Regions from separate parts of the Saccharopolyspora sp. NPDC049357 genome, predicted to be linked through region 2. Evidence: riboswitches for the same ligand, from Rfam matches in the RefSeq annotation. Region 2 holds a riboswitch; each other region holds the start of a gene.
What was found. A riboswitch is a leader RNA that binds a small molecule or an ion and turns the genes downstream of it on or off. The one in region 2 is predicted to bind glycine.

Region 1: another riboswitch for glycine. It lies ahead of gcvH (glycine cleavage system protein GcvH); the one in region 2 lies ahead of gcvT (glycine cleavage system aminomethyltransferase GcvT).
Region 3: another riboswitch for glycine. It lies ahead of gcvP (aminomethyl-transferring glycine dehydrogenase); the one in region 2 lies ahead of gcvT (glycine cleavage system aminomethyltransferase GcvT).

Annotation. Positions count from the first base shown of each region.
Region 1 covers NZ_JBFAQJ010000040.1:41,328-45,573, reverse strand. Annotated here, with positions in the region: gene AB0J91_RS26555 (MarR family transcriptional regulator) at 1-428, opposite strand, end outside; gene AB0J91_RS26550 (L-serine ammonia-lyase) at 584-1,939, opposite strand; gene gcvH (glycine cleavage system protein GcvH) at 1,971-2,342, opposite strand; glycine riboswitch at 2,492-2,587, opposite strand; gene AB0J91_RS26540 (helix-turn-helix domain-containing protein) at 2,698-4,246, shown strand, end outside.
Region 2 covers NZ_JBFAQJ010000026.1:78,244-82,489, forward strand. Annotated here, with positions in the region: gene AB0J91_RS21400 (acyl-CoA dehydrogenase family protein) at 1-366, opposite strand, end outside; gene AB0J91_RS21405 (TetR/AcrR family transcriptional regulator) at 472-1,098, shown strand; glycine riboswitch at 1,303-1,399, shown strand; glycine riboswitch at 1,401-1,500, shown strand; gene gcvT (glycine cleavage system aminomethyltransferase GcvT) at 1,620-2,723, shown strand; gene glyA (serine hydroxymethyltransferase) at 2,753-4,033, shown strand.
Region 3 covers NZ_JBFAQJ010000073.1:7,399-11,644, forward strand. Annotated here, with positions in the region: gene gcvH (glycine cleavage system protein GcvH) at 1-41, shown strand, start outside; gene garA (glycogen accumulation regulator GarA) at 160-627, shown strand; gene AB0J91_RS32485 (bifunctional nuclease family protein) at 1,022-1,498, shown strand; gene AB0J91_RS32490 (MerR family transcriptional regulator) at 1,770-2,342, shown strand; glycine riboswitch at 2,426-2,522, shown strand; gene gcvP (aminomethyl-transferring glycine dehydrogenase) at 2,685-4,246, shown strand, end outside.

The sequences.
Region 1 (4,246 bases), on a different contig from region 2:
GCGTCGTTCAACGTGGTCGTCAGGTTTTCCAACGTGGACCGCAGCTGCTCGACCTCGCCGAGGTCCATCCCGGTCGCGGAGACCATCCGCTGCGGGATGTCGCGCGCCTGCTGCCGCAACGCGCGCCCCTCGTCGGTGACCTCGACGCGAACGGACCGCTCATCGGTCTCGCTGCGCGTGCGGACGAGCAGCCCACGGGTCTGGAGTCGTTTCAGCAGCGGCGACAACGTTCCCGAATCGAGCCGGAGCAGGTTTCCCAGCTCCTTGACCGTCAGCGACTCGCGCTCCCACAGCACCAGCATCACGAGGTACTGCGGGTAGGTCAGGCCGACCTCGTCGAGGAACGGCCGGTAGAGGTTGGTGAAGGCCCGCGACGCGCTGTGCAGCGCGAAGCAGAGCAGCCGGTCCAGCGTCGATTCCGTCGTCACGAGACAAACCGTAGCGCACAATTCAGTTGTGCGCAACTAAATGGCGCGCACGCGTCCCGTCGTTGATCGCGTGAGATTTCGACGCCGCAGGTCAGCGCAGCAGAGCGGCCCGAGGTGATGACAGGAAGGTTCCCATCCTCACCTCGGGCCGCCGCTCAGCACTCGATGACGTTGACGGCCAATCCGCCGCGTGCGGTCTCCTTGTACTTGACCTTCATGTCGCGCCCGGTCTCCCGCATCGTCTTCATGACCTTGTCGAGGGACACGAAGTGCGTGCCGTCGCCGCGCAACGCCATCCGGGCAGCGGTGATCGCCTTGACCGAGGCCACCGCGTTGCGCTCGATGCACGGGATCTGCACCAGACCTCCGATCGGATCGCAGGTGAGCCCCAGGTTGTGCTCCATCGCGATCTCCGCGGCGTTCTCCACCTGGCTCGGCGTGCCACCGAGCACTTCGGCCAGGCCTGCTGCGGCCATCGAGCACGCCGAACCGACTTCACCCTGACAGCCGACCTCCGCACCCGAGATCGACGCGTTCTCCTTGAACAGCACCCCGATGGCCCCGGCCGTGAGCAGGAAGCGCACCACGCCGTCCTCGTCGGCACCCGGCACGAACCGCGCGTAGTAGTGCAGCACCGCGGGCACGATGCCCGCCGCGCCGTTGGTCGGCGCGGTCACCACGCGCCCGCCCGCGGCGTTCTCCTCGTTGACCGCCAGCGCGAACAGGGTGACCCACTCCAGCGGATCGTCCTGAGCGGTCAGCTTCGCGGCCAACTCGGCCGCGCGCCTGCGCACCTTCAAGCCGCCGGGCAGCTCACCGGTGTTGCGGCAACCGTTGTCGACGCATTCCCGCATCACCCGCCAGATGTCCAGCAGCCCCGCCCGCACCGCGGGTTCCTCCCGCCAGGACAGCTCGTTGGCGAGCATCACCCCGCTGATCGGCAGACCCGACTCGGCGCTGCGGATCAGCAGATCGGCGCCCGTGCTGAAGGGCATGGGAACCGCTGTGTCATCCGCTTTGATCCGGTCGGCGCCGGCCGCGCCCTCATCGACGACGAAGCCGCCGCCCACCGAGTAGAAGACCGCCGACTCCAGCTCGCTCCCGTCGTTGCCGATGGCGGTGAAGCGCATGCCGTTGGGGTGTTCCGGCAGCGATTTGCGCCGGTGCAACACCAGGTCTCGCGCACTGGTGAACGACAGCACGTGATCACCGCCGAGCCGCAGCAGCCCGCTCTCGTCGATCTCGTCGACGCGCTGCGCGCCGGCCACCGGATCCACCGACTCCGGGCGATGCCCTTCCAGCCCGAGCAGGACCGCGTTCGGACTGCCGTGACCGCGACCGGTCGCGCCAAGGGAACCGAACAACTCCGCTTTGACCCTGTTGACCTTGGAGATGGTCCCGTTCGCCCGCAGCTTCGCGGTGAACCGCTGCGCTGCGCGCATGGGCCCCACCGTGTGCGAACTGGACGGGCCGATCCCCACCGAGAACAGGTCGAAGACACTGATCGTCATTGATCGCCTCGCCTCGTTCCGGGCTCCGCGGCTACTCGTTGATCAATTCGGAGTACTGCTCTGCGGTGAGGGTCGCGCCCGTCTCGGTGACGCGCACCTCGATCAGCCAGCCCTCGCCGTAGGGGTCGGAGTTGACCACGGCCGGGTCGTCCACAACGGACTCGTTGATGGCCACGACCTCGCCGGTGACGGGCGCGAACAGGTCGCTGACGGACTTGGTGGACTCCAGCTCACCACACGCCTGGCCGGACTCGATCTGGTCGCCGACCTCGGGGAGCTGGACGAAGACGATGTCACCGAGGGCGCTGGCGGCGTGCTCGGTGATGCCGATGCGCGCGATCTCGCCGCGGTCGTCGATCCACTCGTGCTCTTCGGTGTAGGACAGGTTCGTGGGCAGCGTCATGAGGGAGGCTCCATAGCTGTTTCGAAGGGACGTCGGTCCCCGGTTTCGGCTGGGCCTCCCCCTCTGTTGCGGAACCTGAGAGCTTCGCCGCGCGAGCGGCTTGCACCGTGGGTGGCCCGTCGGTGACGACGGACGCTTTCCAGAGTTGCCTCGCCCGAGCGGTCATGGGTGCCTGAGAGTTTGCTGGGGAGTGTTGCTCCTTCGGCGCCCTGCACTGGTGGCAGGGTCTCTCCCGCACGGGGTCGATGGCCGGTATGCGATTGTCGACTTGCTCAGCAACGATAAACGGGCCAGCGAGACTGTCAATGCACATGTGATCTCCGCCGGCACGCCCTTGGTCGAGGAGGACCCTTCGATGCTCGACATCCGGGCACTGGTCGAGAGGGTGGGCCCGGCCCTGCTGCGCACCGTGATCAGCCCGGAGCCCAACACCGTCGCCGGTGACGTGGTGATCGCCGAACCGGATCAGCCCACGACGGCGACCGGCGGCGACCTGGTGCTGGGTGTGGGGATCAACGACGTCGAGCAGGCGGTGCGGCTGGTGCGCGACTGCGGTGAGCAGGGCGCGGCCGCGGTGCTGCTCAAGCCACCGGTGTCGGCCGAGGCCGCTGTCGTGGAAGCCGTGCGCGGCGCCGACGTGGCACTGGTGGAGGTGCGTCCCGGCACCGCGTGGGCGCAGCTGGTGTGGCTGATCCGCGCGGCCTTGGCGGGCGGGATCAGGCAGGCGGAGGAGAGCGGTATCGGTGTCGCGGACCTGTTCAGGCTCGCCGATGCGGTCGCCGACGTCGTGGACGCGCCGGTGACCATCGAAGACGCCCATTCGCAGGTGCTGGCGTACTCGGCCAGGCAGGACCTGACCGACCCGGCGCGGATCTCCACGATCATGGGTCGCAAACAACCGGACGACGTGCTCGCGAAGTTCCGCGCCCGCGGCACGTTCCGGCAGCTCATCAAGGGCAGTTCGGCGATCTTCGTGCCCGCTCAGCAGGACGGGACGCTGCCGCGTCTGGTGATGCCGATCAGGATGGGCGGCGAGCTGCTGGGCTCGATGTGGGCGGTGGTGCCCGGCCCCGTCTCGGAGGAGCGCGCGACCGCCTTCGCCGACACCGCACCGCTGGTGGCGTTGCAGTTGTTGCGCTGGCGCGCGGTCGCCGACGTGCAGCGGCGGAGGACGGCCGAGCAGGTGCGGCTGCTGCTCGACGGCAGTGACGGCTGGCGGGGGGCGGCCAGCGAACTGGCGGTGCCCAACGAGGAGCACCGCGTGATCGCGATCGAGATGCCCGCCTCCGACGAGCCGGCCGAGGGACAGCGGCTGGCGATGTGGGAGTGGATCACGCGGGGCATCGGACGACGGCCGCTGGTCACCGAGATCGGCACCGTGCTCTACGCGCTGGTGCCCGACCGGGCTCGTGGAGGCGGCTGGCCGGAGCTGCGACAGGCGCTGCTGTCGCACGACCTGTCCCCTCGCCCGCTCGTCGCGGTGGGAACTTCCGTGGCGGTCACCGACATCCCGGGCTCCCGAGCCCAGGCCGATGAGCTGATCGGGATGCTGCGCACGGGGTTGGTGCGGCAACCCGTCGCGGTCTACGAGGACCTGTGGCACCTGCTGGTCCTCAGCCGGATGGCCGGCGCGGCCACCGACGCCGGTGTTGCCGCGCTGGGTCCCTTGGCGGTGCTGCGGGAGCACGATCGCGGGCAGGGCACCGACTACCAGGCCACCCTGCACGCGTGGCTGCGGCACCCGGGAGACCCCCGGCAGGCGAGCCGTGAACTCCGGGTGCATCCCAACACCTTCCGGTACCGGATGAAGCGGATCGGCCAGCTGGTGGAGGTCGACCTCGACGACGCGGACGTCCGGTCCGCGCTGCTGGTGCAGCTGCTGGCCGAGCGCTGGGCGCAGCACG
Region 2 (4,246 bases):
GGTGCCCTCGATGGTCGGCAGCAGGTAGCGCTGCTTCTGCTCCTCGTTGGCGTAGTAGAGGATGTTGTCGGCGTAGCCGCCGAAGCGGAACGGCACGTAGGTGCGGCCGAGCTCGACCTCGATCAGCGCCGTCATGACGGCCGAGAGGTCCATGCCGCCGTACTCCTCCGGCGTCTGGACGCCCCAGAACCCGGCCTCCTTGGCCTTGTCCTGGAGTTCGAGCAGCTCGTCCTTGGTGAGACCGCGCTGACCCGCCCGCTCCCTGCGCAGCACCTCCGGCTCCAGCGGCATGAGCTCCCGCTGGACGAAGTTGCGCACCCAGTCGCGGATGTCGCGCTCGGTGTCGGAGAGCGAGAAGTCGACCATCGCGTGGTTCCTTTCCGTGCAGGCCGGTAACTAACACCGTTAGTTTTATGGCAGCCTAGAACCGTCCCGGCGCACGCCGCAAGGGTTCCGGTGAGGAGACAGACGTTGCCCAGACCCAGCACACCCCGACTCTCCCCGGAACTCATCCGAAGGTCCGGGCTGGAGATCATCGACACCGAGGGCCTGGAGGCGCTCTCGATGCGCAGGCTGGCCGAGCGCCTCGACGTGCGCGCCGCGTCGCTGTACAACCACGTGGCCACCAAGGAAGACCTGCTGCACGAGATCGCCGACGAGGTGATGAGCGCGGTCGACGTCTCCGACTTCGACCGGGACTGGGCCGCCGGCCTGCGCACCTGGGCCCGCTCCTACCGCGCCGCCCTGGTCGACCACCCGAACCTGGTCCCGTTCATCGCCTACGGCCCGGCCCGGCGCGATTCGGCCCTGCGCGCCGCCGACGCCGTCCACGGCGGCCTCACCCGGGCCGGCTGGCCGCAGCGCTACGCCACGATGATCGGCGCCTCGACGAAGTACCTGGTCATCGGCTCGGCCATGGGCTCGTTCAGCCACGGCTTCCCAGCCGACGCCACGGTCTACGCCAACCGCTTCCCGCACCTCAGCAGGGCCCACCTGCTCCACCAGAAGGCGGCGGAAATAGACGCCGCCAGCTTCGAACTCGCCCTCTCAGCCCTCATCGACGGCCTCAAGACCCAACTCGAAGACCTCACCGGATGAACCACGCATGCCACCATCAGGCGAACCAGGCCCTGAGACGGGTGCTCGGCCTTTTCGCCCCTTGGTGAACCGCGCCTCTCGCGCGCAGCCCCGCAACCATCCGGAAAGCCGCTGCGCAAGGGTTGAGATCACTCGGTCTTCCTGTTGACTGGGGGTGGGGCGGTTCGTAGCGTCTGTGAGCGGTACAACCGAATACCGCGCCGATGACGTCTCGCGGGAGAGACCTCGTCCTCGCCGGACGAGGCGCCGAAGGAGCAATACTCCCCAGTAAACTCTCAGGCACCGTTACCGCAGGACACCAGGCGAATCACGGAGAAAAGCAGGAGCATCGCGCTTCTCGCCCACGGTGCAAACCACCCCGCCGGGTGGTGAAACTCTCAGGCCAATGACTCCGGGGAGACCCCGCCCGACCAGCGCAGACCGCGACGGTCGGGGGTCGAGGCGCCCCGGATAAGGTTGGGCGCGTGAGCTGACCGGCCCTCGACTGCCGACCGGCACGCCCACCCAGGAGGAGTTTCACCATGTCATCGCCCCGCCGGACACCGCTGCACGCGGTGCACGAATCCCTCGGCGCCACCTTCACCGAGTTCGCCGGCTGGCAGATGCCGGTTCGCTACAGCAGCGACACCGCCGAGCACAACGCGGTGCGCACGGGCGCCGGCCTGTTCGACCTCACGCACATGGGCGAGATCCTGATCAGCGGCCCGCAGGCCGCCGAGGCGCTGGACTACGCGCTGGTCGCCAACGCCTCCGCCATCACCCCCGGTCGCGCCCGCTACACCATGATCTGCAACGACTCCGGCGGTGTGCTCGACGACCTGATCGTCTACCGGCTCGCCGAGCAGGAGTTCCTGGTCGTGGCCAACGCCGCGAACGCCGCCGTGGTCTCCGCCGAGCTGGCCGAGCGGGTCTCCGGTTTCGACGCCGCGCACTCCGACGCCTCCGACGACTACGCGCTGATCGCGGTGCAGGGCCCGAACGCGGTGGCGATCCTGGCGCCGCTGACCGACACCGACCTGAGCACCGTCAAGTACTACGCGGGCTACCCCTCGACGGTCGCGGGCAAGGACGTGCTGCTGGCGCGCACCGGCTACACCGGCGAGGACGGATTCGAGCTGTTCACCGCCCCCGGCGACGCCGAGGCCGTCTGGCAGGCGCTGACCTCCTCCGGCGCCGAGCACGGCCTGCAGCCGGCAGGGCTGTCCTGCCGCGACACGCTGCGCCTGGAAGCGGGCATGCCGCTGTACGGCAACGAGCTGTCCGCGGAGCTGACGCCCTTCCACGCGAACCTCGGCCGAGTGGTCAAGCTGGACAAGGACGCCGACTTCGTCGGCAAGTCCGCGCTGGCCGCGGTTGCCGAGAAGCCCACCGAGCGCACCCTGGTGGGACTGACCACCGACCAGCGGCGGGCGCCGCGCCACGGTTACCGCGTCCTCGACGCCGACGGCGCCGAGATCGGCGAGGTCACCAGCGGCGCACCGTCCCCGACCCTCGGGCACCCGATCGGGATGGCCTACGTCGACCGGGAGCACAGCGAACCCGGCACGGCCCTGCAAGTCGACATCCGAGGCCGCAACGTCGCGGTGCGGGTCGTCGAGCTGCCGTTCTACCGCCGCAACGCCTGACTCCAGAAAGAAACAGGAGGCACACACTGATGTCGAACCCGGATCTGTTCAACGATGCCCTGGCAACGGTTGACCCGGAGGTGGCAGCGGCGGTCGGCGCCGAGCTGGGTCGCCAGCAGAACACCCTGGAGATGATCGCCTCGGAGAACTTCGCGCCGCAGGCCGTGCTGCAGGCGCAGGGCTCGGTGCTGACCAACAAGTACGCCGAGGGCTACCCGGGCAAGCGCTACTACGGCGGCTGCGAGCACGTCGACGTCGTCGAGCAGCTGGCCATCGACCGCATCAAGGACCTCTTCGGCGCCAGCTACGCCAACGTGCAGCCGCACTCGGGCGCGCAGGCCAACGCCGCGGCGATGTTCGCGCTGCTCAAGCCGGGCGACACCATCATGGGCCTGGACCTGGCCCACGGTGGTCACCTCACCCACGGCATGCGGATCAACTTCTCCGGCAAGCTCTACAACGTCGTGCCGTACCACGTCGCCGAGTCCGACCACCGGGTCGACATGGACGAGGTCGCGCGCCTGGCGCGGGAGAACAAGCCGCAGCTGATCGTCGCGGGCTGGTCGGCCTACCCGCGTCAGCTGGACTTCAAGCGGTTCCGGGAGATCGCCGACGAGGTCGGCGCCTACCTGATGGTCGACATGGCGCACTTCGCCGGTCTGGTGGCCGCGGGCCTGCACCCGTCGCCGCTGCCGCACGCGCACGTGGTCACCACGACCACGCACAAGACGCTGGGCGGCCCGCGCGGTGGTGTGATCCTGTCCAACGACGAGGAGTTCACCAAGAAGTTCAACTCCGCGGTCTTCCCCGGTCAGCAGGGCGGCCCGCTGGAGCACGTGATCGCGGGCAAGGCGGTGGCCTTCAAGATCGCCGCCGGCGAGGAGTTCAAGGACCGCCAGCGCCGCACGGTCGAGGGCGCCCGGATCCTGGCCGAGCGCCTGCTGGCCTCCGACACCACCGAGGCCGGTGTCTCGCTGGTCTCCGGCGGCACCGACGTGCACCTGGTGCTGGTGGACCTGCGCAACTCCGAGCTGGACGGCAAGCAGGCCGAGGACCGGCTCCACGAGATCGGCATCACGGTCAACCGCAACGCCGTCCCGAACGACCCCCGCCCGCCGATGGTCACCTCGGGTCTGCGGATCGGCACGCCCGCGCTGGCCACCCGCGGTTTCGGCAAGGAGGAGTTCACCGAGGTCGCCGAGGTGATCGCGCAGGCCCTCAAGCCGAACTTCGACGAGTCGATCAGCGCGGAGCTGCGCACCCGCGTGGAGGCCCTGGCCGCCAAGCACCCGCTCTACCCGAACCTCTGATCGTCTGAGCGAAAACGCCGCGTTCCGGTCGCGATGTCCGGAACGCGGCGTTTTTTCGTTCACGCTCCGATGTGGACCGAACGCGTCGCGCGAGGATGCCCTTTCGGTATCTCCTGAACTCTTGCCGCAGGTCGTCGACGGGTGGATCATCTCGGCGAAACCACCGGTGGGAACGCCCGGGAATTTCCGGCATTCGTCCACAAAGGAGCAAAA
Region 3 (4,246 bases), on a different contig from region 2:
TCGACGCCGATGGTTACCAGAAGCTGATCGACCAGGCATGATCGTCCTGCCGGGAGGCATCCGTGGGACGATGACGGGAGTCGCTCGTTCCGAGGCTGTCCAGGCACGGTACGTTGGGCGCATACTTGGCACGATCTATCCGCGTAGAGGAGAGCTCAGGTGAGCCAAAACAGCGGCTTCGGCGACGTTCCGCCGGAGCAGTCACCGGAGACCACCTCGGTCTTCAGGCCCTTCCTCTCGGAGCCGGAAAGCACCGAGAGCGCGGCCCCGGAGCCTGCCCCCGCATCCGGGGTCGATGCGCTGCCGGCGGGTTCCGCCCTGCTGGTGGTCAAGCGCGGCCCCAACGCGGGTTCGCGGTTCCTGCTGGATCGGGAGACCACCAGCGCCGGCCGGCACCCGGACAGCGACATCTTCCTCGATGACGTGACGGTGTCCCGGCGGCACGCCGAGTTCCGCCGCGAGGGCAACGACTTCGTGGTGGTCGACGTGGGCAGCCTCAACGGCACCTACGTGAACCGGGAGCCGGTGGACACCTCGGTGCTCGCCAACGGCGACGAGGTCCAGATCGGGAAGTTCCGCCTGGTCTTCCTGACCGGGCCGATCGATGGGGGCCAGGGCGGCCGCTGAGGCCGTCGAACAGGGCTTTTCAACCCGTCAGCGGGGCGGCGCCACGAGGCGTCGCCCCGCTGACGCATGAGGCAGCTGCGCGGCCCGCGCGCGGATCTCGTCCCTCCTCGCCGGGAATTTCCCGGCGCCACAAGCGGTTTTGACAGCGCAGCAGGGCAGTTCCGGCGGGTTCGACCGGGCTCTGCGCGGTGTATCGTGCTGGGTATTGCTCAACGACGAGCTCGCCAGCGGTCCGGGCCGCGAGCCCCGACTACAACGACCGCGACGGTGGTGGTCCGCCGGGACCGCCGATGGAAGGGCGTGTCCGCCGTATCGCGGGTAGCGTCGGAGGCGTCGGTGCGGGACCCTCGACGGGGATGTCACGCTTCGGCGCGCTGGAGGAGGCGATGTGACGATGAGCAGCGAGATGCGCGTCGTCGGCGTGCGAGTTGAACTACCAGCCAACCAGCCGATCCTGCTGTTGCGCGAGGCTCAGGGTGAGCGCTACCTGCCGATCTGGATCGGATCGGTCGAAGCGACGGCCATCGCCCTGGAGCAGCAGGGCGTGCGGCCCCAGCGGCCGCTCACGCACGACCTGCTCAAGGACGTCATCGGAGCCCTGGGCCGCGACCTGGAGCAGGTGCGGATCACCGACCTGCAGGAGGGCACCTTCTTCGCCGAGCTGGTGTTCGACGGTGATGTGCGGGTTTCCGCGCGGCCGAGCGACTCGGTGGCGCTGGCGCTGCGCATCGGAGTTCCGATCCACGCCGACGAGTCGGTCCTCGACGAGGCCGGGCTGATCATTCCGGACGAGCAGGAGGACGAGGTGGAGAAGTTCCGCGAGTTCCTCGACTCCGTCTCCCCGGAGGACTTCCGCGGTGCCGACACCTGAGGACCGACGCTTCGGGTTCTAGTCCGAACAGACCACACCGGCCCCCGGGTTGCACCAGCAGCCCGGGGGCCGGGTTCTTGCGCCGGCCAACGAGAGCGCGCGCGGCCCGCGCGTCGCGTTGACCCGCCTGCTCAGCGGGCATACCTTCGGACTTACGCGAATTGCCCCGGTGTGATTCAGCCGGTGTACGGCTTCGCGGCCCTGGACCGCAAACGGTCCGGGCGCTGGTGATCGTCGTCGTCGGCTTCGGGCCGGACGAGGGGAGGCAGGCGTGGTGGAGGAAGCAGCGACCTCGGATGCTGCGGAGCAGGGTGAGCTGTTCCCCGACGCCTCTGCCCCGGACGAACTGGTCGGTTACCGCGGGCCGGCGGCCTGCCAGATCGCGGGCATCACCTACCGGCAGCTCGACTACTGGGCGCGCACCAAGCTGGTCGGGCCGTCCATCCGCGGTGCTGCCGGATCGGGCTCGCAGCGGTTGTACTCGTTCAAGGACATCCTGGTGCTCAAGGTCGTCAAGCGTCTGCTGGACACCGGGGTATCGCTGCACAACATCCGAGTCGCGGTGGAGCACCTTCGCAAGCGCGGCGTTCAGGACCTGGCGAAGCTGACGTTGTTCAGCGACGGCACCACGGTCTACGAGTGCACCTCCGCGGAGGAGGTGGTCGATCTGCTGCAGGGCGGGCAGGGAGTGTTCGGCATCGCGGTCAGCGGTGCGATGCGCGAGATCAGCGGGACCATCCACGAGTTCCCGGCCGAGCGCGCCGACGGTGGCGAGAACATCGAGTCGGCGATCAACGACGAGCTCGCGGCTCGCCGCCGTGACCGCCAAGCGGAGACCGGCTGAACCACCGGTGCCCGCCATCTGTGCGGTAGGCGACATTGATGGTCTGATAGACGCTGTTGATCGGGTACTCTGAGCGCCATCGCCGACCCCGTGCGGGAGAGTCCGGTCCTGACCAGGACCGGCGCCGAAGGAGCAACTCTCCCCGACAACCTCTCAGGCCACCTGGACCGCACGGGCGAGATACCTCTGGAAAGCGGGCACACCTACTGGTGGGCCCCGCCGACGGTGCAAGCCCGGTCCGCCGGGTGAAGCTCTCAGGCGTTCGCTTCGCGAACGGGGACAGAGGGGGAGAGCAGCATCCGCTGCCGCCCTTTGTTCGCCGCGATGATTGAGGTTTTGGCGATGACCGACGCGACGCACGACCGCATCCCTCTGGCCGCGCTGGAGCACGGCAGGCCGTTCGCTGACCGCCACGTCGGCCCGATGCCCGCCGAGCTGGCCCGCATGCTCGACGTCATCGGCGTCGGCTCCCTGGAAGAACTGGGGCAGAAGGCCGTCCCGGACACCATCCGCGAGGGCGACCTGCAGCTGTCGCTGCCGGAACCGGCCACCGAGACCGAGGCGCTGGCGGAGCTGCGCGACCTCGCCGGTCGCTGCACCCCGCACACCGAGATGATCGGCCTGGGCTACTACGGCACGGTCACCCCACCGGTGATCCTGCGCAACGTGCTGGAGAGCCCTGCCTGGTACACCGCCTACACGCCCTACCAGCCGGAGATCTCGCAGGGCCGGCTGGAGGCGCTGCTGAACTTCCAGACGATGGTCGCCGACCTGACCGGCGTGCCCGTCTCCAACTCCTCGATGCTCGACGAGGCCACCGCCGCGGCCGAGGGCATGACCCTGGTGCGCCGCGCGGGCAAGTCCAAGTCGCCGCGCTTCCTGGTCGACGCCGACACGCTGCCGCAGACCATCGCGGTCATCGAGACCCGCGCCGAACCGCTGGGCATCGAGGTCGTGGTCGCCGACCTGACCTCCGGTGAGCTGCCCGAGGGCGAGTTCTTCGGCGCGTTGCTGTCCTACCCGGGCGCCTCCGGCGCGGTGCGCGACCAGGAGGCCCTGATCGCCGCGCTCCACGAGCGGGGCGCGAAGGTCGTGGTGGCCACCGACCTGCTGGCGCTGACGCTGCTGCGCGCGCCCGGCGAGATCGGTGCCGACGTCGTCGTGGGGAGCACCCAGCGCTTCGGCGTGCCGATGGGCTTCGGCGGTCCGCACGCCGGGTTCATGGCCGTGGCCAAGGGCCTGGAGCGGCAGCTGCCGGGCCGCCTGGTGGGCGTGAGCGTCGACGTCGAGGGCAACCAGGCGTACCGGCTCGCGCTGCAGACCCGCGAGCAGCACATCCGCCGTGAGAAGGCCACCAGCAACATCTGCACCGCGCAGGTGCTGCTGGCCGTGGTTGCCTCGATGTACGCGGTCTACCACGGTCCGGACGGGCTCAAGGCGATCGCGACCCGCGCGCACCGGATGGCCGGTGTGCTCGCCGAGCAGCTGCGCCGCGGTGGTGTCGAGGTCGTGCACGGCGAGTTCTTCGACACCGTGGTCGCCAAGGTCCCCGGCAAGGCCGACGAGGTCCTGGCGGCCGCGCGCCGCGGCGGGGTGAACCTGCGCCGCGTGGACTCCGACCACGTGGGCATCAGCTGCGACGAGACCACCACCCGCGCCCACCTGGCCGCGGTGTGGGAGGCCTTCGGCGTGACCGCCGGTGACGTCGAACAGCTCGACGTCGAGACCGAGGACGCGCTGCCGGTCGCGCTGGCCCGCACCTCGGAGTACCTGACGCACCCGGTGTTCCACACGCACCGCTCCGAGACCTCGCTGCTGCGCTACCTGCGGCAGCTGTCGGACAAGGACATCGCGCTTGACCGCAGCATGATCCCGCTGGGCTCGTGCACGATGAAGCTCAACGC